DNA from 2 places in the Isoptericola sp. NPDC057391 genome. Region 2 is predicted to be linked to the other one. Evidence: riboswitches for the same ligand, from Rfam matches in the RefSeq annotation. Region 2 holds a riboswitch; the other holds the start of a gene.
The links. A riboswitch is a leader RNA that binds a small molecule or an ion and turns the genes downstream of it on or off. The one in region 2 is predicted to bind FMN.
Positions count from the first base shown of each region.

Region 1: another riboswitch for FMN. It lies ahead of pnuC (nicotinamide riboside transporter PnuC); the one in region 2 lies ahead of ribD (bifunctional diaminohydroxyphosphoribosylaminopyrimidine deaminase/5-amino-6-(5-phosphoribosylamino)uracil reductase RibD).

Region 1 covers NZ_JBHVBO010000008.1:3,714-14,991, reverse strand. The annotation lists gene ACFUVW_RS02250 (glycosyltransferase 87 family protein) at 1-1,202, opposite strand, end outside; gene ACFUVW_RS02245 (Nramp family divalent metal transporter) at 1,335-2,681, shown strand; gene ACFUVW_RS02240 (NUDIX domain-containing protein) at 2,759-3,241, opposite strand; gene ACFUVW_RS02235 (acyl-CoA dehydrogenase family protein) at 3,468-4,724, shown strand; gene ACFUVW_RS02230 (hypothetical protein) at 4,825-5,550, shown strand; gene pnuC (nicotinamide riboside transporter PnuC) at 5,576-6,295, opposite strand; FMN riboswitch at 6,420-6,563, opposite strand; gene ACFUVW_RS02220 (TetR family transcriptional regulator) at 6,670-7,479, opposite strand; gene ACFUVW_RS02215 (class I SAM-dependent methyltransferase) at 7,514-8,650, opposite strand; gene ACFUVW_RS02210 (hypothetical protein) at 8,772-9,011, opposite strand; gene ACFUVW_RS02205 (disulfide bond formation protein DsbA) at 9,076-9,729, shown strand; gene ACFUVW_RS02200 (LLM class F420-dependent oxidoreductase) at 9,775-10,698, shown strand; gene ACFUVW_RS02195 (rhamnogalacturonan acetylesterase) at 10,782-11,278, shown strand, end outside.
Region 2 covers NZ_JBHVBO010000013.1:3,551-14,828, reverse strand. The annotation lists gene ACFUVW_RS03570 (hypothetical protein) at 1-50, shown strand, start outside; gene ACFUVW_RS03565 (hypothetical protein) at 196-666, shown strand; gene ACFUVW_RS03560 (transcriptional regulator) at 653-1,006, shown strand; gene ACFUVW_RS03555 (hypothetical protein) at 1,311-1,487, shown strand; gene ACFUVW_RS03550 (C45 family autoproteolytic acyltransferase/hydolase) at 1,929-3,104, opposite strand; gene ACFUVW_RS03545 (hypothetical protein) at 3,715-3,969, opposite strand; tRNA gene ACFUVW_RS03540 (tRNA-Pro) at 4,529-4,602, opposite strand; gene ribH (6,7-dimethyl-8-ribityllumazine synthase) at 4,654-5,181, opposite strand; gene ACFUVW_RS03530 (bifunctional 3,4-dihydroxy-2-butanone-4-phosphate synthase/GTP cyclohydrolase II) at 5,178-6,527, opposite strand; gene ACFUVW_RS03525 (riboflavin synthase) at 6,524-7,159, opposite strand; gene ribD (bifunctional diaminohydroxyphosphoribosylaminopyrimidine deaminase/5-amino-6-(5-phosphoribosylamino)uracil reductase RibD) at 7,162-8,229, opposite strand; FMN riboswitch at 8,379-8,508, opposite strand; gene ACFUVW_RS03515 (hypothetical protein) at 8,609-9,049, opposite strand; gene ACFUVW_RS03510 (hypothetical protein) at 9,046-10,146, opposite strand; gene der (ribosome biogenesis GTPase Der) at 10,173-11,278, opposite strand, start outside.

The DNA of each region.
Region 1 (11,278 bases), on a different contig from region 2:
GCCAGGTTCCGCAGCGCCTCGACGACGACCATCGCGGGCTGCCCGCCGAGGAACTCACCGTACGCGACCGGGTAGACGATCTGCGTGCCGAGCGCGGCCAGCAGCACCCCGACGGCCGGCGGGCCCCACAGCCGGCGCGTGCCGGGCCCGGCCAGGGCGATCGCGGCGGCCAGCGGCGGCCCGACCCACGCCACGAACTGCGGCGAGCCCACCTTGTTGAACACGATGAGCGAGAGCAGCAGGGCGGCGGTGCTGAGCAGCAGGACGTCGCCCGCGTGGTCGGGGCGGCGGCGCGCCGTCCACCACGTGAGCGCCGCGATGAGCAGCACCGCGACCGGCAGCAGCCAGTCGAGCAGGGTCGCGACCTGGCGGGCGGCGCCGCCCTGCACCTCGTAGGTGAAGATCACGTCGTTGTACTCGATCCGCACCGACGGGTCCCACAGCCGCGCCACGCTGAACCAGGTGGCGAACACCGACTCCGCCTGCAGGGTGCGCGCCTCCTGCTGGCCGAACACGCTGAACGCCCGCTGGCCCGCGCCACCCGCGAGGGCGAGACCCACGACGACCACGCTCACCACGGCGCCCGGCAGCACGACCTGGCGCAGCAGGTCACGCCAGCGGGCCCGCGTCGCCGCCAGCGCCACGACCACCGCGCCCGGGGCGATCTTGATCCATGCGCCCGCGGTGGCCACCGCCGTCGCGAGGGTGGGGCGGCGCGACGCGACCACCAGCGAGACCAGGATGAGCGGCGCGACGACGCCGTCCAGCCGCCCGAGGAAGATCGGCCCGAGGGCGAGCAGGAACGCGAGCCACCACCAGGCGCCGAGCACGCCGCGCGGTGCGGAGCGGACCAGCACCACCGTCGCGACCGCGTTCAGCGCCACGACCATCGCCGTCCAGGCGACCTCGTATCCCAGCAGGCTGTCGGTCACGAGCGCGGGCAGCGTGACGGGCACGAGCGCGCCGGCGGGATACACCCAGTCGTAGTCGAGGACCGGCCACTGCCCGGTGTCGAGCCCGTGGCGGGCCCACCACTCGTACAGCGTGACGTCGCCGTAGATCGTGTAGCCCCAGGTGATCGCCTGCCCGACCACCCAGGCGTGCACGGCGGCGAAGCCGAGCGCCAGCAGCCACCGGGACCTCAGCGCGGAGCCGAGGGGACCGGGGGCGTTCCGCGCGGCAGCGGTCTGCGTGGATGGCACGCCCGACATGGTGACAGACAGGGCTCGCCGCCGCCCCGGAGCCCTCACGGGGATGCGCGATGCGGGTCTGGACGTCTAAGGTTTCGGATACCCGAAACCTTGCCCGCCCGATGCCAGCACCCGGAGGACCGCATGAGCCGACCGACCCTCGACCGACCCGCCCAGGGAGTGCGCCCCGCGCGCCTGGTGACCCTGCTCGGGCCGGCGTTCGTCGCGGCCATCGCGTACGTCGACCCGGGGAACGTCGCGGCCAACCTCACGGCGGGGGCGCGGTTCGGGTATCTGCTGGTGTGGGTGCTGGTCGTCGCCAACGTGATGGCCGTGCTGGTGCAGTACCTCTCGGCCAAGCTCGGGGTGGTCACCGGGCGCTCGCTGCCCGAGGTGCTCGGCGAGCGGCTGTCCCGGCGGGGCCGGATCGCCTACTGGGCGCAGGCGGAGGTGGTCGCGATGGCCACCGACGTCGCCGAGGTGATCGGCGGCGCCATCGCCCTGCACCTGCTGTTCGGCGTCCCGCTGGTGCTGGGCGGCATCATCACCGGGGTCGTGTCCATGCTGGTGCTCACCGTGCAGCAGCGTCGTGGCCAGCGTGTCTTCGAGACGGTCGTGACGTCGATGCTCGCGGTCCTCACTGTGGGGTTCTGCGCGGGCCTGTTCTTCGCGCCGCCGAACCTGGGGGCCGTGCTCGGCGGCCTCGTGCCGCGGCTCGACGGCCCGGAGTCGGTGCTGCTGGCCGCGTCCATGCTCGGCGCCACGGTCATGCCGCACGCGATCTACCTGCACTCCTCGCTCGCCCGCGACCGCGTGCGGCACGACGCCCGGGTGCAGCGGCGGCACGCCCTGGCCGCCGGCGTCGAGGGGCGCGACGGCGTGGGGGACGGCGGGGCGGCGGACGAGGACGTCGCCGTGCCGGGGCCACCGTCGCCGCCCGTGATCCGTCGTCTGCTCACCGCCACGCGCTGGGACGTCGTCGCCGCGCTGGTGCTGGCGGGCAGCGTGAACATCGCGATGCTCCTGCTCGCGGCCGCCAACCTGCCTGGCCGCACCGGCACCGACTCGATCGAGGGCGCGCACGCGGCGATCGAGTCGTCGCTCGGGCCCGCCGTCGCCGTGCTGTTCGGGGTGGGCCTGCTCGCGTCCGGGCTGGCGTCCACGTCGGTGGGCGCGTACGCCGGCGCCGAGATCATGTCCGGCCTGCTGCACGTACGCGTCTCGCTGGTCACCCGGCGGCTGGTCACCCTGGTGCCCGCGATCGTGCTGCTCGCGACCGGGGTGTCGCCCACGTGGCTGCTGGTCGTGAGCCAGGTGGTGCTGAGCTTCGGCATCCCGTTCGCGATGGTCCCGCTGGTGCGGATCACGCGCGACGCCGGCCTGCTCGGCGGCTTCCGCAACGGCCTCGCCACCCAGGTCGCCGCGTGGGCCGTGGCCGCCGTGATCGTCGTGCTCAACGTCGCGCTGCTCTGGCTGACCTTCACCGGCTGACGCCGAGGTAGTTCAGATTCCCGCGAGGTAGTTCGAACCTCCGCGAGGTAGTCCGAGACTTCGCGAGGTAGTTCGGACTAACCACGCAGAGCGGACTCGAGGCGGTCGACGAGCGCGGCCTGTGCGCTGACGACGACGCGTCGTGCGTCGTCGGGCGCGAACCACGCGATGCGATCGATCTCAGGTACCTCGATGCGACGACCGGACCGCGGCGGCCACTCGATCTCCACGGTGTTGCTGCGCACCTGGGCGAGGTCGGGCCCGGGCGGGGGCCACTCGCGCGCCCAGGCGAGCACGCGCTTGCCGGATCTCTGCTTGACCTCGCCCAGGTCGACGTCGGGGGACGACGGCGCGGGGAGGGGCAGTCCGAGCTCCTCCGCCGCCTCGCGCAGCGCCGCGGCGTGCGGGTCCTCGTCCGGCTCGAGCTCGCCCTTGAGGACGGACCACGCACCTGCGTCCTTGCGGGCCCAGAACGGGCCGCCCATGTGGCCGAGCAGCACCTCGAGGCCGCCGTCGTCCGTGGTGCGGTACAGCAGCAGGCCCGCGCTGGTGGTCGCCATGCGCACAGTCTGGCCCGTCCGGAACTACCTCGCGGAGGCTCGAACTACCTCGCGGGGTTCTGAACTACCTCGGCCAGGCTGAGACCGAGTATCGCTTGACGTGAGACCCGGTCGCGAGTGACGATGGGGAGAGACCGGCGCCGTCCACCACCAGCCTCGGACGGCGCCGGTCCCCACTCCTCACCGGGCCCGGAACGCCGGACCCCCGCGCAGAGAGAGGTCGTCGATGACCCGCAGCTCCTCCCGTGATGTCCCCGTCATGCCCGGCGTGACCGCCCCCGACTACGACGTCTCGCAGCCGCTGGACCTCGACTACGTGGGCGCCTTCGCCGACGTCAAGCCCGAGGAGCGCGCCCACCAGCTCGCCGTCCGCGAGTTCGTGCAGCAGGACGTCCTGCCCGTCATCGACGGCTACTGGGAGCGCGCCGAGGTGCCGTTCGACCTGGTGAAGAAGCTCGCCGAGCGCGACTTCCTGCGCGACGGCGTCGACGTCCCCGGCCGGCCGTCGGTCTCGTTCATGGCCGAGGGGCTGGCCAGCATGGAGATGTCGCGCGGAGACGGCTCGGTCGCCACGATCTGCGGCGTCCAGGGCGGGCTCGCGCTGCGCTCGATCGTCATGCACGGCTCGCCCGAGCAGATCGAGCAGTACGCCGAGCCGATGGCGCGCGGGGAGATCCTCGGCGCGTTCGCGCTCACCGAGCCCACCCACGGCTCGGACTCCGTCTCGCTCGAGACCACGGCCCGCAAGGAGACCCGCGACGGGGTGGAGGGCTACGTCCTCGACGGCGAGAAGAAGTGGATCGGCTTCGGCTCCTGCGGCGACATCACCGTGGTCTGGGCCCGCCTCGTCGGGGACGACGGCGACAACCAGGTGCACGGCTTCATCGTCCCGCAGGACGCCCCCGGCTACACCGCCACGACCATCGAGGGCAAGGTCTCGCTGCGCGCCATCTGGCAGGCGCACATCGTGCTCGACGACGTGTTCATCCCCGCGAGCGCGGCGCTGCCCGGCGCGACGTCGTTCAAGGCGACCGCCGCCGTCCTCTTCGCCACCCGCCTCGCCGTCGCGTGGTCCGCCGTCGGGCACGCCGTCGCCTGCTACGAGGCGGCCGCCGCGTACGCGACCCAGCGCATCCAGTTCGGCCGCCCGCTGGCCAAGAACCAGATGGTCCAGGAGCGGCTCACCCGCATGCTGTCCCTGGTCACGCAGATGCAGCTGCTCGTCGCGCAGATCACGCGCCTCGCCGACGCCGGCACGCTCACCGGGGAGCAGGCGTCGCTCGCCAAGTACACGACGACGCGCCAGGCCCGCGAGGTCGCGTCGATCGCCCGCGACATGCTCGGCGGCAACGGCATCCTGCTCGGCAACCGCGTCGCGCGGCACTTCGCCGACCTCGAGGCGCTGCACACCTACGAGGGAACGGAGTCGATGCAGGCGCTCATCGTCGGTCGTGACATCACCGGGGTCTCGGCCTTCGCCTGAGCCTCGGCCGCACAAGAGACCACGGGGGCCCGCGCGCGGCGCGGGCCCCCGTCGTCGTCCCGGGAGTCACCGGGCGAGCGACCCGTCCTAGGGTGGCGCCGTGACCGCCGACCTCGCCCGCGCGGGCGCCCGCTGGGACGACGACCCGAGCGCGGGGGAGTGGATCCTGCCGCTCCTGGGCGAGTTCGGCCCGACCGTCGACGCGATCGTCCCGCCCGTCTACGCCGGGTACGCCGTCGTGCCGTTCCCTCTCGACGACGACGAGCCGGAGGAGCGCGACGTCGTCCCGGAAGGCGCCTACGAGCGCCTGGCCGCACTGCTGGAGGTGTTCGGGCCGCGGACCGGGGAGCAGGCGGTCCACGTCGGCCTGTGGGAGGGCTGGGGCTTTCTCTACGATCACGGCAAGGACCCCGCCACGGCACCCGGGATGGGCGTGTACCTCGCGGTCGAGGAGCGCCCGCGGTGGTGGCAGCGCGGTCGAGAGGCCCGGGCGGTGCGCAGCGAGATGCGACGTGCCCTGGCGGAGGCGCGCGCGGAGCTCGCCGACCTCCGGGTGGAACGCCCTGCGGCGGCCCCGCTCGCCTACCCCGAGCGTGCCCGCTTCCTGTGGACCGGGCCGCTCGGCTCGGCGCTCGCACTGCGGCGGCACGACACCCTGCCGTCGATCGTCTGGCCCGAGGACCGGTCGTGGTTCCTGGGCATCCCGGAGTACACGCGCGAGGCGGTGCTCGGCGGCCCCGCCGACCTGGTGGCCGCCGTCGGCGCCGACCCGCGCCTCGGCGCCCGCGCCGCGGGACCGGGCACCGAGCTCGACATCGACGACTGACGGCGGCACTTCTTGCTCGGCGCGGTCAGGGCGCGACGGCGGGCGTCGTCGCCCCGGTCTCGGCCTGCTCGCGACGGTGGATCCGCCACCACACGAAGAACCCGGTCAGGGTGAACACGCCGTAGAAGACGTACATCAGCGCGGTGGCGTAGTACCCCGCCGACCAGAGCAGCGGCACGCCCACGACGTCGACCGCCACCCAGACCAGCCAGAACTCGACCCAGCCCTTGGCCATGCCGTACGTGGCGACGAGCGAGCCCATGAAGATCCACGCGTCGGACCACACGGGCTCGTACGAGCCCAGCGCGCGGAACAGCGGCGTCAGCAGCAGGGTGCCGCCCACCATCACGACGACGATCCCCAGGCGAGCCGGCCAGGACGCCCAGTGCGGGTGCACGGCGGCGCCGCCGTCGGCGGGGATCTTGCCGTCGGCGCGGACCTCGAGGTCGGCGCGCTGCGTCCGCCGCCACTGCACCCAGCCGTAGACGGAGACGATCAGGAACATCACCTGCCGGCCGGCCTGGCCGAGCATGTCCGCGCGACCGGTGTCGCCGAACCACGAGCCCATGAAGACGGTGAACAGCACCAGGTTGCCGACGATGCCGACGGGCCACGCCCACACCTTGCGTCGCATGCCGCCGAGCGCGGAGGCGAGGCCGAAGCCGTTGCCGACGATCTCGCGCCAGAGCATCGACTGGTCGCCGATGGTCAACGTGGCGTGGAAGAACGCGTCGATCGCGTCCATCGTTCACTCTCCCGGTCCGAGGTGCGGCGTCCGGGGTGAGGGGTCGGCGCTCGCCGAACGCGGCCCCGAGGGCCGTCGTCGGCGACACGACGCCCGGCGGCACCCGCCCTGACGGGCGCGTGCCGCACGTGCTTCCTCCCATCCGGACTTTGACCGTCGGCCCTGGAATCTCACCAGGTCAGCCGGTCCCACCCAGCGGATGCCAGGGGAGACCGGGTCGCGGGCTGTCACCGCCGGCTCGGAATTTCACCGACCCCGGAGCACGTACGTGCGTGTCTTGCGCCGCCGGAGGTCCCGACGGCGTCCTGCACAACTCAGGATGCCACAGCGGCATTCCCGCCGGTCGCGCGGTGCCCCGCGCTCCCGACCGTGAGTCAGGCGAGCGCGTCGCGCACGGCACGCGCGACGTCGTCCGGCCCGGCACCGGGTTCCAGCACCGTGACCACGACGCGCTTCCCGTCGCCGCCGGTCGCGACGGTCCGGGACTCGTCGGCCGTGCCGGAGGTGTCGGCGGGGGACGACGACGGCGCCGCCGGCTCGCCGTCGGGGTGCGGGAACGGGGCGACGGCGGCGCGACGGAGGTCGGCGAACGCCTCCTCCAGGTCCGGCCGCAGATCGAGGTGGGGGTTGCGCAGCCAGCGCCGCAGGATCGCGTTGTGCACCGCGACGACGGACGCCGCGAACGCGATCGACATCGTCGTGGTGGACCGGTCCGGCGGCAGGGTGTCGCGCAGGTAGGCGGTGAACGCCCGCTCGTAGCGGTGCGTCGTGACCAGCTCGCGGTCGCGCAGCGCGGGCACCTGCTGCAGCAGCTGGTGCCGGGCGATCGACGTCTCGCGCTGACCCACGTGGTGGTCGAAGACGAGCCGTGCCGCACGGCAGACCTCGAGGTACGGGTCGGCGGTCGGGTCCCACGCCCGCTCGGGCGCGCGGCCGGACTCCTCGCTCGCCCGCGCCTCGGGGCGGGTCTCCGCGAGCATCACCACGACCTCCTCCAGGAGCAGCTCGTGGTCGGCGAAGACCACGTCCTCCTTGGAGCGGAAGCGGCGGAAGAACGTCGCACGGCTGACGCGGGCGGCGTCGGCGATCTCCTCGACGGTGGTCTGCTCGTAGCCCTGCCGGGAGAAGAGGTCGATCGCGGCGTCGACGGCCTGGGCGTGGGTGTGCGTCCGGACGGCGGTCATGCCTGGGAGGTTACTCCGGCACCGCCGGTCCTCCTCACTGCGCCCGGTCGTTCCCGGGCCCCAGCAGCAGCCGGTAGAACCGGAAGAAGCCGAAGTCGTCGACCGGCAGCACCTCGACGCCGGCGTAACCCGCCGCACGCGCGTAGCGCCGCAGGGTGGCCGGGCGCATCACGGTGCCCGTGCCGGCCGACGGGCGCGTGGACAGGCCGTCCGGCAGGCACACGAACAGGCTGTAGCCGTACATGATCCGGTCGACGTCGTCGGCCGGGGCGCGGAACTCGTCGGCGACGGCCTCGTCCATGACCACCACCACGCCGTCCGGCCGCATCGCGCGGCGCACCCCCTCGAGGACGGCGACCGGACGAGGCATGTCGTGCACGCACTCGAACGCGAACGCCGCGTCGTACGGCTGGGCGACGGCGAGCTCGGCGGCGTCCGCGTGATGGAAGAAGGCCCGCCGCTCGAGACCCGCGTCCGCCGCGGCCGCCCGTGCGGCGGCCACGGAGGGACGGTCCACGTCGACGCCGTGCACCTCGGCGAGCGGGTACGCCTCGGCGAGGGCGAGCGTCGACCAGCCGAAGCCGCAGCCGACGTCGACCACCCGGGCACCCGGCCGGGAGAGCGCCTCGTGCACGGCGGGCAACGCCGCGAGCGTCGGCGCCAGGCGCTGCTCGAACCACGGCCGGTTGACGTCGGACTGTGCCTGCCGGGCGTCGTCGCCGAGCTGGTCCCACGACACCCCGCCGCCGTCCCGGTACGACTCCAGCAGCCGGGGGAGCTGCGGCCCGATCGCGCCGACGAACCGGGCCAACGGAGCCAGGTAGGCCAGGGATGACGTGTCGGTGAGCACCTCCGCGTGCGCCGCGGGAAGCGCGTAGACGCGGGACCGGGCGACCTCCTGCGGGTCGGCGTCGAGCGCGGGTGCCGCACCGGCGTCCTCCGCGACGAGGACGCCGGAGGCCGCCTGCTGCTCCAGCCACTCGCGCGCATACCGCTCGGCCGTGCCGGTGGCCTCCGCGAGCCCCGTGGACGTCAGGGGGCCGGACGACGCGAGCGCCTGGTACCAGCCGAGACGGTCGCCCACGTGCACGGCCAGGACGTCGATGGCGCCGAGCGTGGCCGCGAACAGCCGGTCGGCGAACGCGTCGGCGGTGTCGGTCGGGTCGGTCATCGCGGCACCTCCGTGCCGTGGCCCGGACGCGCGGGCCGCCAGGCGTCGTCGGGAGCGGCGCCCGTCTCGACGCTAACCCGCGGGAGTCCGGCGCGTCGACGGCCCGGGCGGGTGATCCGCGTCAGCCTCGACGCCGCCCACGGCCGTCGTCCGGCTCCCCGCGGCGGCGCTCGTCGAACCCGGCGTCGGCAGGGCGGCGCGCGCGCTGCAGGTACCGGATCTCGCGGATCGCGACCCCCGCGGCGAGGAAGAACGGGATCCACGCCCAGACCTTGCCGCGCAGCACGACCCACAGCATCGCGAGCGCGACGACGCACGCCCCGACGACGGTCCACACGCTCGCCCACCGCACCTTGCGCACGGGCCGAGGCTACCGCTGCCCGTCCCGCGGAACACGTGCCCGCGGCATGGGTAGGGTGGCGGTCGTGACTTCCGGGACCACCACCGCGCCTGAGACCACGACCGCCCCGACCGCGACCGTCCCCGTCGTGGACGTCTACGTCGACCCGCTGTGTCCCTTCGCCTGGATCACGTCGCGCTGGGCGCTCGAGGTCGCGGAGCACCGGGACGTGGAGCTCTCGTTCCGGCTGATGAGCCTGTACCTGCTGAACAAGGACCGCGACATCCCGGCCGACTACCGGGCAAAGATCGAGGCGTCGCGGGGCATCGGCCGCGTGGCCGCCGCGGTGCAGACCGAGCACGGCCCGGAGGCGTTCAGCGCCTTCTACACCGCGGCCGGCACGCGCATCCACCCCGGCGGTCGCGACGATCTCGACGCCGTCGCCGCGGAGGCCCTGGCCGAGGCCGGGCTGCCCGCGTCGCTGGCGGACGCCGCGTCGTCGGACGCCTACGACGCCGCCCTCGCCGTCTCCCACGAGGCCGGGATGAAGCCCGTCGGGGAGGACGTCGGCACGCCGACGATCCACGTCGACGGCGTGGCGTTCTTCGGGCCGGTCCTCACGCGCATCCCGCGCGGCCAGGACGCGGTACGGATCTTCGACGGCGCCGTCGCGCTCGCGTCGTTCCCGGACTTCTTCGAGCTCAAGCGGTCGCGCACCAGCTCGCCGTCCTTCGACTGACCTGCGGTCCACCCGCACACTTCCCGCACCACCGAGAGGCGAACCATGACCCTCGACCTGCGTGTCTTCACCGAGCCCCAGCAGGGTGCGTCGTACGACGACCTGCTCGCCGTCGCCAAGGCGACCGAGGACCTCGGCTTCAGCGCGTTCTTCCGCTCCGACCACTACCTGACGATGGGTGGCGACGGCCTGCCGGGCCCCACCGACGCGTGGACGACGCTCGCCGGCCTGGCGCGCGACACGTCGACCGTGCGCCTCGGCACCCTCGTCACGTCCGCCACGTTCCGCCACCCCGGCGTGCTCGCCATCCAGGTGGCGCAGGTGGACCAGATGTCCGGCGGTCGCGTCGAGATCGGGCTCGGCGCCGGCTGGTTCGCCCGCGAGCACGAGGCGTACGGCATCCCGTTCCCGGCGAAGCGGTTCGGGCTCCTCGAGGAGCAGCTGGAGATCCTCACCGGCCTGTGGGGCACGCCCGTCGGCGGGTCGTACTCCTTCGACGGCGAGCACTACACGCTCGTCGACTCGCCCGCGCTGCCCAAGCCTGCGCAGGCGAAGATCCCGGTCATCGTGGGCGGCGGCGGCCCGAAGCGGACGCCGTCGCTCGCCGCCCGGTTCGGCGACGAGTACAACCAGGCCTTCCCGGAGCTGGACACGGTCGCGCCGCGCATCGGCGTGATCAACGAGGCGCTGGCCGCGGCGGGTCGCACCCCGGACTCGATCGTGCAGTCCGTCGCGCTCGTGCTCGCGGTGGGCAAGGACGAGGCCGAGTTCACGCGGCGTGCCGCGGCGATCGGCCGCGAGCCGGCCGAGCTGCGCGAGCACGGCGTCGCCGGCACGGTTTCCGAGGCCGTCGACCTGCTCGGCTCCCTGCGCGACCAGGGGATCCAGCGCGTCTACCTGCAGGTGCTCGACCTGCACGACCTCGACCACCTGGACCTCGTGGCGCGCGAGGTCGCGACACAGCTCTGACGCCGGCCGGTCCCGGCCGCGGCGCGGCCGGGCCGCCGGGGCGGCCGCGACCCCGGCATGAATCCATTCACCACGGAGGACCGATGACGATCCACCTCGCCGGCGACTCGACCGTCGCGCCCACCGACTCCGGCCGGACCTCCGGCCACGAGGAGGTCCCCCTGCTGGGCTGGGGCGACGAGCTCGCCGCGTTCACGGACGACGTCGTACGCAACCACGCGATCGGCGGCGCCACCACGGCGTCGTTCCGGGCCGAGGGCCGCTGGGAGAAGCTGCTCGCCGAGCTGCGGCCCGGCGACACGGTGGTGATCCAGTTCGGGCACAACGACCAGAAGGAGCCGGACGAGCTCGCGGCCGAGGGCGGGTACACCGACCGCCTCGCGCAGTTCGTCGCGGAGGCTCGGGCGAACGGGGCCCGTCCGGTGCTGGCCACGAGCGTCGAGCGCCGCCTCTACGACGGCGACGGTCCCGACGCCGCGCTGCGCTGGTCGCACGGCCCCTACCCGGCGGCCGTGCGCGGCCTCGGCCACGAGCTCGACGTGCCGGTGCTCGACCTCACGGCGTTCACCCGCTGGCTGTA
Region 2 (11,278 bases):
TCGACATGGCCGACGAGTTCATCGAGCTGCTCCACGGTCGCGCCCGCTGACGCGCGCACTAAACGCCCGGTTCTGAACCCTCCGAAACCGGGCCCGCAACGGCCCGAGGGTCGGGCGGTTCTGGGAGCATCGGGCGGGTCTGGGTCGAGAGCGGGCAAGTTGCTTTCCCCTTCGGCAAGTGAAAGTCTTAACCTTATGGAAAACGAGTCCCCCGCCGGCCCGCCCGGTGCGGACGCTCGGGCGGCGCTGAGTACCCTCGCTGCCGACCGAGGTCGCCTGTCCGAGCGGCTCGCGCCGCCCTGGTGGTATTACCCCACACTGTCACTGGTCACGGCGGCGTTCGTGGCCTCTCCTGGCGCCGCCACGCCCGGTGCGCAGAGTTCACTGGTCGCCGCGGCGTGCGTCGGTCTGGTCTTCCTCACTGAGGCATACCGCCGCACCACGGGCTTCTCAGTCAGCCGCGCGGCGGGCATGCGCAGCCTCGTCGTCGCAGCCGTGCAAGGCATCCTCTTCCTCGGCCTATTCGTCACATCGGTCGTCCTCGCTAAAACCGGCCATGACGATGGGGTGCCGGCGTGCGTAGTGGCAGCATTCGTCGTCATGCTCGGCGGAGGCCTGCTCTACGAGCGTGTCTATCGCGCGGAGCTAGGGCATGTCGCCCGCTGAATCTCGGCTCGACGAGGCGATCCACGCGCTGGGCCGCCTGCGACTGTGCGCCCTGCTGCGTCCAGTGGACTCTGCAGATTTCGCCGCGTTGCGTGACACGCTCGGCATGTCCGACGCCAGCCTGTCCAAGACGATCCGCGCTCTCGCCGAGGTCGGCTACGTGCGTACGACGAAACAGGCGTCGTCCCGGCGTGCAGACGCACGGCGCACGACTTCCGTGGCACTGACGAGCGCAGGACGTCGCGCACTCGAGGGTCATCTTGCAGCGCTGCGCACCCTCGCAGACCCGTCAGAGGGCCCGAACGGAAGCGCGGCGGCATCCGAACCCGCCCGCCCCTGACACACCGCACTGGCCGCACTCGCTCGCTTGACCCGGCGCGGCGGACGCGTGAATTAAAACCTCCAGACCCGATTCTGGCGCGCCACAGAATCGGTCAGTCTTGGATGCTCACGCTAATGCGGTAGTCGATCCCGCAATCTCGCGCCACCGGCGCGATGACGACCGCGCCAGTTGCGGCGGAGATCATCGGGGGGCGGGCGCCGGCGAACGAGATCGTCACAATGCGTCGCGGGCTTCACTCACACAACGGGCTATCGGCGATCTTCCTGCGCCGTCGGGGAGGGCCGGGGGCATCAGGGTGAGCATGACGGACACCGAGGAAATGCTGCGGCTGACCGCGGCGCAGCAGGACAGGGCCGGCGAGCGGAACAACCTTTGGGATGATCGCGCGCTGAACATGCGCGACCCTCAGACTGCCCAGGCGTTCACCGTGGAGGCAGAGGAAGAAGGGATTACCAACAGCGACGGCGACGGCGACTAGCTCGCGCCCGACCTGCGGTCCTTGACCGCCTGCCGTGCGGTTCTGTCGGACTTCGTTCCATACCGCCATGCGTTGAGCGGGGCGGAGGCGAACGGCGGCGAGACCTGACGGCGCGTGAAGTTCTGGCCGGCAGCCAAGCGGCTCAATGCAGCCCCTGTGCCGCACGGCGTGGCGCTGCGTCGGCACGGCTCCTTAGCGGTGGTCGTCCGCCAGCTGTGGGAGGCGTGGGAAGAGATGGTCCTGGGACGGCCATCCGGTGGGCTGACGGCCGGCGCCTAGTGACACGTGAAGCCGCCGAGTAACGTCACCGAGCCGCTGTGCTGGTTACGTCAGGAGAACGTCTACCGCACGCTCCCCGCCAGCCTCGCGCCCTTCTGAGCAGCTAGAACGAACTTGTAGAGGTACGTGCGCGTGAGGTGCGAGTCCCCGGGCCGCGGATCGTCACGTGGCCCGTTCGAGCCGGAATCGCATCTCGGGCGACAGGTCCGGGTTGGTTCCGTCCGCCGCGGGGCGAGACCAGAACCGAATCGAGAGCTCACGATCCCGTGGTCGGTACGACGCCGACCACAGGGTCCCACCAACGACCATGCCGGACTCCGGCCAACGTGTGCTGACCGCGACTTGGTCGGCGACCCGTGCGAGACGGGCGGCGGTGACCGGGTGGTCGACGTCGGCAGCGACGTGCGCGTCCATACGCTGCAGCCGGTCGCGGGAGCCGCCCATCTCGGGGTCGTCCGCCCACGACTCGGGGACCTGACGAAGGAGGCTGTGGTTCGTGGACCGCATCGCGCCGTCGCGCTGCACCACCGTCTGCATCGTGCCGTCGTCGCCAGGCTCGGCCATCATCACGACTCCGTCGGCGTCCGCGACGATGTAGTGGCACGGCATCCACGACAGGTAGGTCCTCTCCTCCTCGAACACACGCCGGGCGTCTGCGACGGTGCGACAGCGGTCGAGGATGAACCGGAGCACCTCCAGCTCGTTCAGGCCCGGCCCGATGTCCGGTGCGCTGAACGTCGACGCGCTCCGGTCGATGAGCTGCATCATCGAGACGACGAGACCCGCCTCGTTCATGCCGTCGATCACCCCGTTGCAGAGGTCGAAGGCGCACATGAACAGCGCGCTCATCCCACCGTCGGTGGGGTGGATCTCCATGAGGTACGGCTCGCTCAGCATCGCCGGCGCCTCGGGGAAGGAGTCCGGCCCGAAGACCGCGTCCGGCAAGGAGAGGAAACCGAAGTCGAAGTTCCGCTGCACCACGATGCCGGCATCCACGGTCGGCGCCGTGATCACCGAGCAACCCGCCATCGAAGGCGGCGACGGTAGTCGCATGTTGTAGCCGACACCGAGCGCGTCCACCGTCGGGTCCGCCAGGTCCAACCCGAACGCGCGCGCGACCCCGACCCTCCGCGCGAGCAGCTCCGGGTAGCGGCTCGCGGCCCACTCGCGGCGGCTCTCGGCCACGTCGGCGGGCAAGAGCAGGTCCTCTGCCGGTACCACGTACCGGAACCGCGCGATACGGCCGAGTTCCTCCCCGATCTCCTCGTTGCTCCCGCGGATGCGTACATGGCGGACTGTCAAGCGCTCGTCCGGCGACTCGTACACCAGCACGTCCATCGCGCGTCTCCTTCGCAGCACGTCGACCCAGCCCGATCTGTCCTGAGGAAGCCGCCGCCAGCGTAGACGATCGCACCGACCGGGCCATCGGTGGTGCGTGCTCGTGAGGTGCGAGCTACTCCGGCCACCGCTCGCCGCACTGCCGAGGATCGCCTCTGCCCGGCAATCCACCGTCGAATGGCGGCTGCGGTGACAGTTCCTGATGGAACGACAATCAAACCGATTGCGGGACTCAGGGCGCTAGCATCCACTGGATGACGGCTTCTTCCCGTCCTTCGTGTGGACGCGAGCTGACCGAGCACAAGCGCTATGTTCGGTTCGCTCTTCCTGATCCTGTGCTGAGCCTCCCCGAGCGCGAGGAAATCGCCGGGCCCTGGATGAGCGGTCATTCCGCGTTGGAGTCGGTGTTGATGCAGGTGCCTCTATGGGTGCGTTCGTTCGGGCATTTCTCCCCGGTGCAGTTGAGTGGTCCTTGGTCGGGAGTGGGATCACCAGTTGGTCCTGGACCAAGTGGTCGAAAATGCTCCGGCACGGTGAGCCCCCCCATGCACTCCGGCAGGCAGGGTAGTAGGAGGCAGACGCAGTGCGCCTGCCTCCCGCCCATTCCTCGCTACTCCCCCACGATCGCGGCCTGGACGAAGTTGATGTGCTCAGGGTCGGTGATCATCCACACGTCCGACTCCGAGTAGTCAGAAGCGCTGTGGCTGAGGATGACGGTCATGTACGGCGCCTCGCGCTCGTGCTCCTCGAGCACCTCCTCACGGTTGCTGTGCGCGAGGAGCATCGCCTCGTTTGCCGGCTCGACGTCCGGGAAGAACGCGAGCGGGGTCTGGCGGGCAATGCGGCGAACCTGGGTGGTGGTCATCTGCGATCGGTCTCGCTCTCTGGGCTGTGCCCCGATGGGGCCGGAGGTTCCCGGCCGAGTGGATGGCTCGTCGTGAGCCACGCACTCCATGTGGGGTGGGCACGCTGCCTGCTCCAGGGATGAGCGGTGGACCAGGGACCAAGCCGGGATCTACCGCGTACTCCGCCTACTCCCGCCGACGGGCGCCGCATCGTCGCCGTGCGGCACCGCAGAGGCGGAGGCGGATTCAGGCGGTCCTCCTTCAAGCAACGCGGGTTTGGCCGCCGGCCCCAATTCCTGGAGCGTCCCGCCGCAGCACCGACCGCGCTGCCTGGCCACCTCCGACGAGACTTGAACCTGTGACCGGTAGTCACCGGTTCAAGTCCGTGACTCGCCCACCTGCCCCCGAGGCACAGAGCCCGAGATTCCGCGGTTTTCGAGGTGTCGCCGCTGACAGATCCGGCGCCATCGCCACGACCTGTGGGGCCCTAGTGTCCAAAAACTCCGGGCGAAAAGCCGCCCAACAACGACCACAAACGACAATTACCCAGGCGAGAAACAACTCTCACCTGGGCTTTTGTCGGGCTGACAGGATTTGAACCTGCGACCCCTTGACCCCCAGTCAAGTGCGCTACCAAGCTGCGCCACAGCCCGTCGACCCCACATGTGGCACCGCGGTGCCACCCCGCAGGGCCGTCCGAAATACTACCCCAGGTCGGACGCTGCTCCTGCATCGGCGCGGGGAGCGGCGACCGGTGCCGCCCGGACGTCGCCGAGCACGCGCGCGGTGGCCAGCGCGGCAGCGGCCGCCTCGTAGCCCTTGTCCTCGTGCGAGCCGTCCAGCCCGGCACGGTCGAGGGCCTGCTGCTCGTCGTCGCACGTCAGGAGGCCGAAGCCCACGGGCACCGTGTGGTCGAGCGCCACGCGGTTGAGGCCGTCGGTCGCGGCGGCGCACACGTAGTCGAAGTGCGGGGTGCCGCCCCGGATCACGACGCCCAGGGCGACCACCGCGTCGTAGCCGCCGGCCGCGAGCGCCTGGGCGGCCACGGGCAGCTCGAACGAGCCGGGCACGCGCACGACGCGCGGCTCGGCGACGGCGTGGTCGGCGCACGCGCGCAGCGCGCCGTCGAGCAGGCCGTCCATGACGACCTGGTGCCAGCTCGCCGCGACGACGGCGACCCGCAGGTCGGAGCAGTCGACGGGCGCCGTGGCGGGGGCCCCGGCGCCGCTCATCGGACGGCCCCGGCGGTGGCGGTGGCCGGCTGGGTCGAGCGGGGGGTCGGGGCGTGCATCGTTCCTCCGGTGTCGTGCGGGGTGTCGCGCGGGGTGTCGCGCGGGGTGTCGTGCGGGGTGTCGGTCAGGTGGGGCAGGTCGTGGCCCATGCGGTCGCGCTTGGTGCGCAGGTAGGCGAGCGTGCGCGGGTGGGCGGGCAGCGCGAGGGGCAGCCGCTCGACGACGTCCGCTCCCCCGGCGACGAGGCCGTCCACCTTGGCGGGGTTGTTGGTCAGCAGCCGCACGCCCGGCACCCCGAGGTCGCGCAGCACGTGGGCGGCGGCGGTGTAGTCACGGGCGTCGGCGGGCAGCCCCTGGTCCAGGTTGGCGTCGACCGTGTCGCGTCCGGCGTCCTGCAGGGCGTAGGCCGCGACCTTCGCGGCCAGGCCGATCCCCCGCCCCTCGTGCCCGCGCAGGTAGACGACGACGCCGCGGCCGGCGGCCACGACCCGGCGCAGCGACTCGTCGAGCTGCGGCCCGCAGTCGCAGCGCAGGCTGCCGAACGTGTCGCCGGTGAGGCACTCGGAGTGCACCCGCGCGAGGACCGGGCCGCGCGCGGGGTCGGCGAGGTCCTCCAGGGGCCCGGCCACCAGGGCGACGTGCTCGTCGCCCGTCCGGGTGTCGCGGTAGGCGACGGCGGTGAGCTCGCCGTGCCGGGTGGGCAGGGCGGCGACGGCCACCCGCTCGACGAGCGCCTCGGTGGCGCGCCGGTAGGCGACGAGGTCGGCCACGCTGATCAGGGTGAGCCCGTGCTCGGCCGCGAACTCCCGCAGGGCGGGCAGCCGCATCATCGTGCCGTCGTCGTGCACCAGCTCGGCGAGGACGCCTGCCTCGCCCCGCCCGGCGAGGCGGGCGAGGTCGACGGCGGCCTCGGTGTGGCCGCGGCGCTCCAGGACGCCGCCGGGGCGCGCCCGCAGCGGGAGCACGTGCCCGGGCCGGGTGAGGTCGGCCGGTGCCGCCGCCGGGTCGGCGAGCACCCGCGCCGTGCGGGCCCGGTCGGCGCCCGAGATGCCGGTGGTAACCCCCGACGCGGCGTCGACCGTCACCGTGTACGCCGTGCGGTAGGCGTCCTGGTTCGCCTCGACCATGAGGGGCAGGCCGAGCCGGTCCAGCTGCTCGGGCGCCACCCCCACGCACACGAGGCCGCTCGTGTGCCGCACCAGGAAGCCCATGAGCTCCGGCGTCGCGGCGTCGGCGGCGAGGACGAGGTCGCCCTCGTTCTCCCGGTCGGCGTCGTCCGCGACGACGACGGGGCGCCCGGCCCCGACGTCCGCGATCGCCCGCTCGACCCGTCCGACGGCGCTCATCGCGTGGCCCCGGTCGCCGCGAGCTGCGCTGAGGCGGACGCCAGGTGCCGCTCCACGTACTTGCTCAGCACGTCGACCTCGAGGTTGACCCGCTCCCCCACGGCCCTGGCGCCGAGCGTCGTGCGCGCCCGGGTCTCGGGGATGAGGCTCACGGTGAACGCGTCGTCCCGGGCGTCCACGACGGTAAGGCTCACGCCGTCGACGGCGATCGAGCCCTGCGCCACGACGTACCGCGCGAGGTCCCCGGGGAGCGCGATCTCCACGACCTCCCACTGCGTCCCCGGCGTGCGCGCGAGCACGGTGCCGACGCCGTCGACGTGCCCCTGCACGACGTGGCCGCCGAAACGCCCGTCGGCCGCGAGCGCCCGCTCGAGGTTGACCCGATCGCCGGGCCGCCGGCCGCCGAGGCTCGTGCGTGCCAGCGTCTCGGCCATGAGGTCGGCGGTCCAGGTGGCACGGCCGTCGCGCTCGCCGGTCTCCGCGACGGTGAGGCAGCAGCCGTCGACCGCGATCGAGTCGCCGAGCCGGACGCCGTCCAGCACCCTCTCGGCCGCGACGGTGAGGCGGGCGCCGTCGGCGTGCTCGCGCACGTCGACGACGGTGCCGAGCTCCTCCACGATTCCGGTGAACATGGTCAGCGCTCCTTCCGCGGTCGCAGGGCGAGCCGCACGGTGGGGGTGTCGGTGGGGTCGTCGGGGTCCCGGGGCAGGACGGCGACGTCGAGGAGGTCGAGCCGTGCGGCGTCCGCGATGGTGCCGATGCCGAGGTCGGCGACGGCGCTCGGACCGACGCCGAGCAGCACGGGGGCGACGTAGGCGACGACGTCGTCCACGAGCCCGGCGCGCCAGAAGGCGGCGGCCAGGGCGGGCCCGCCCTCGAGCAGCACGTGCCGGTGCTCGCGGTACCAGAGCAGGTCCAGCACCTCGTGCGGGTCGTGGGTGCGCAGGTGCATCACGGCCTCGCCGGCGGCCGCCGCGCGCGCGAGCCGGGACGACGCGGGCAGGTCCCGCAGGCCGACGACGACGCGGTCCGGCTGGGGGCCGGTCAGCGGGGCGTGGCGCACGGTGAGGTCGGGGTCGTCCGCGAGCGCGGTGCCGGTGCCGACGACGACGGCGTCGACCTCGGCGCGCAGGCGGTGCACGTCGTGCCGCGCGGCCCGGCCGGAGATCCAGCGCGAGGTGCCGTCGGCCGCGGCGGAGCGGCCGTCGAGAGTGCTGGCGACCTTCCAGGTGACGAGGGGACGCCCGAGCTCCAGCGCGCGCGTCCAGGTGGCGTTGAGGGCTCGCGCCTCGTCGGCCAGCACCCCGCCGACCACCTCGACGCCCGCGGCGCGCAGGCGCGCGGCGCCGCCCGACGCGGCCGGGTTGGGGTCGTGCTGGGCGTGGACGACGCGCGCGACGCCTGCGGCCAGCAGCGCGTCGACGCACGGCCCGGTGCGGCCGTGGTGGTTGCAGGGCTCGAGGGTGACGACGGCCGTGGCGCCTCGCGCGGCGCCCGGGCCGCGGGACCCGGTCGCCCGGTGCAGCGCCTCGACCTCGGCGTGCGGCGTGCCCGCGCCGCGGTGGAAGCCCTCGGCGACCGTCGCGCCGTCGGCGTCCAGGAGCACGCACCCGACGCGCGGGTTGGGTCCGCGGGCCGGCACCTGCGCGGCCAGCTCCAGCGCGCGCTGCATCGCGGCGCGCTCCGCCGTGGTGGCACTCATCCGTCCTGCCCCTGTCGTCCGGTCGCGGACCCCGGGGGCGGAAGGCGGGGTCGGACGTGCTCGCGCCGGCCGGTCACGGGCGGTCGTCACGACGGACGACGGCCGGTTCCGGCCGCGAGGGGCCGGTGGACGGACCGGACGGGGAGCCGTCGCGTGCGCTTCCCATCCGGACTTTGACCGTCGGTCCAGGAGTTCCACCTGGTCAACCGGTCACAGGCTGTGACCGGGTCGCGGACTTTCACCGCCGGCTCGGAATTTCACCGACCCCAGAGCACGCGAGCAATTCGCTCGTCATCGCCGACGGTGCCACGCTCCGCGACCGCCTGGCAAGCGCGAGTGGCACACGTCTCACGTGCCGACCGTGGCGGCGCGGGCCGGGTCAGTCCCACACGAGGGAGAGCACGCGGTGGCCCTCGGGCACGTCGGGCACGTCCGTGAACCAGTCGGCGGGGTACACGTACCCCTCGACCACGCCGTCGGACCGGAGCTCGTCCGCGCCGACGATGTCCTCGACCTCCTCGGCGACGAGCGCGGTGCACACGGCGACCGCCTCGGCGGCGATCCAGTCCACGTCGTCCTCGACGGACTCCTCGTGCAGCTCGACCCGCACCCACGCGACGCCCTCCCAGGCCGCGAGGCGCTCCAGGCGGAGCCGGATCTCCGCGAGCGGTAGGCGGCCGTCGCCCCACTGGTTCGGAGCGAGGGACTCCTCGTCGTCGTTGCCGTCGAAGAACTCCGCCAGCGTCAGCAGCGGGAGCCAGCGTTCGTCGCCCCCGGCGGAGGCGCCCGAACGGCGGTCCAGCTCGTCGCGCGTGATCATCCCGCCGACCCCAGGTCGTCCCGCCCGCGCACACGACGCCGGTCCGCGGTCCGCGGCCGGGCGGTGCGCCGCTCGTCGTCCCGCCCGAGGGCGACCCCCAGCGCCGCGAGCACGAGGAGGTCCACGACGAGCCCGGCGACGGCCACCCACTGCACGGCCCGGAACGCCAGGAGCTGTGTCACGAGCAGGCTCACGAGCACGCCGCGGCGCACCCACACGGCTCCGCTGCGGTGGTCGCCGCGCCCGACGACGACGCCCGCGGCGACGCACGACACCGTGACGGCCACGGCGGCGAGGATCCCGGCGCCCACCCAGCCGGGCACGTCGACGCCGCCGGTCACCACCCGCACGCCCACGACGAGCGACCCGGCGGCCGTGCCGAGCACGACGACCGCCACGACGGTGGCCGCCCAGCGGTGCTCCATCGCCTCGGCGAACCAGGCCGACGAGCGCCGCACCAGGGCGCGCACCGGGTCCGGCACGGCCACGTCGTCGCGCGGCACGGCCTCCACGAGGGCCGCCACCTCCTCGTCGGCGGGTTCCCCGCGCCCGTGTGCCACGAGGCTGCGCGCCTCCTCGCGCTCGGCGTCCGTGAACCCGCCCGCCACGCCGGCGACCGCGCGGTCGGTGGCCACCGCGAGGTACTCCGCCGGGTGGTGCGCCCGGCGCCCGTGCAACGCCTCGACGAGCAGCACGAGGGCCACGACGACGGCGTAGATGAGCGCCGCCGTCGGCTCGTAGAAGTAGTCGTTGTCGGACGTGACGAACTTGCCGATCTCGTCGACGAACAGGCCGAAGCCGACGCCGCCGAGCACGGCGCCCAGCGACCGCAGCGCGGGGCCGACCCACGAGAGCAGCACGACCACCGCGAGCGCCATGCCGAGGCCGCCCCACAGGACGTGCGCCACGTGCAGGCCGCCGCCACCCACCTGCGGGTACCCCGAGGCCGCGAGGAGGAACCGCGTCACGAGCACCGTCGCCACGGTGACGACGAGGAACGTCACCAGGTGCCGCACCGCGGACGTGTCGCGCGCCGCGCCCAGGCGCAGCAGGCGACCACGGCGGGCCAGGGGGGCCTCGCGCACGGGGCGGCTCATCGGCTGCTCATCGGCTCGTCACCGGCTCAGCGGCGCCGCTTCTCCCGCACGCGCACGCTGATCTCGATCGGCGAGCCCTCGAAGCCGAAGGTCTCGCGCAGGCGGCGCTCGATGAAGCGGCGGTAGCCGGCCTCCAGGAAGCCGGTGGCGAAGATGACGAACCGCGGCGGGCGCGTCGAGGCCTGCGTGCCGAACAGGATCCGCGGCTGCTTGCCGCCGCGCAGCGGGTGCGGGTGGGCGGCCACGAGCTCGCCGAGGAAGGCGTTGAGGCGGCCGGTCGGGATGCGGGTGTCCCACGACTCGAGCGACGTCTCGAGCGCGCGCGTCAGCTTGTCGGTGTGCCAGCCCGTGCGGGCCGAGACGTTGACGCGCGGCGCCCACTGCACCTGCACGAGGTCCCGCTCGATCTCGCGCTCGAGGTACGGGCGACGGTCGTCGTCCATGAGGTCCCACTTGTTGTACGCGATGACGAGCGCGCGACCGGCGTCGACGGCCTGCGAGATGACGCGGGTGTCCTGCTCGGTCATCGGCTGCGAGGCGTCGACGAGCACGACGGCGACCTCGGCCTTCTCGATCGCCGCCTGCGTGCGCAGGGACGCGTAGAAGTCGGCGCCCCGCGTCTGGTGGACGCGGCGGCGGATGCCCGCGGTGTCGACGAACCAGTACGGCACGCCCTTGATCTCCACGAGCTCGTCGACCGGGTCGCGCGTGGTGCCCGCGGTCTCGTCGACGACGACGCGGTCCGCCCCGGCGATCTTGTTCAGCAGCGAGGACTTGCCGACGTTCGGGCGGCCCACGAGGGCCACGCGGCGCGGGCCCGCGGGCCGCAGCTCCCCGTGCTCGGAGACCTCGGGCAGCACCTTCATCGCCGCGTCCAGCAGGTCCCCGGTGCCGCGGCCGTGCAGGGCGGAGACGGGGTGCGGCTCGCCGAGGCCGAGCGACCAGAGGTAGGCGGCGTCCGCCTCGCCCGACGGGCCGTCGACCTTGTTGGCGCACAGCACGACCGGCTTGCCCGAGCGGCGCAGCAGCTCCACGACCCGCTCGTCGGTCGACGTCGCGCCCACGGTGGAGTCGACGACGAAGATCACGGCGTCGGCCAGCTCGACCGCGACCTCCGCCTGCTCGGCGACCT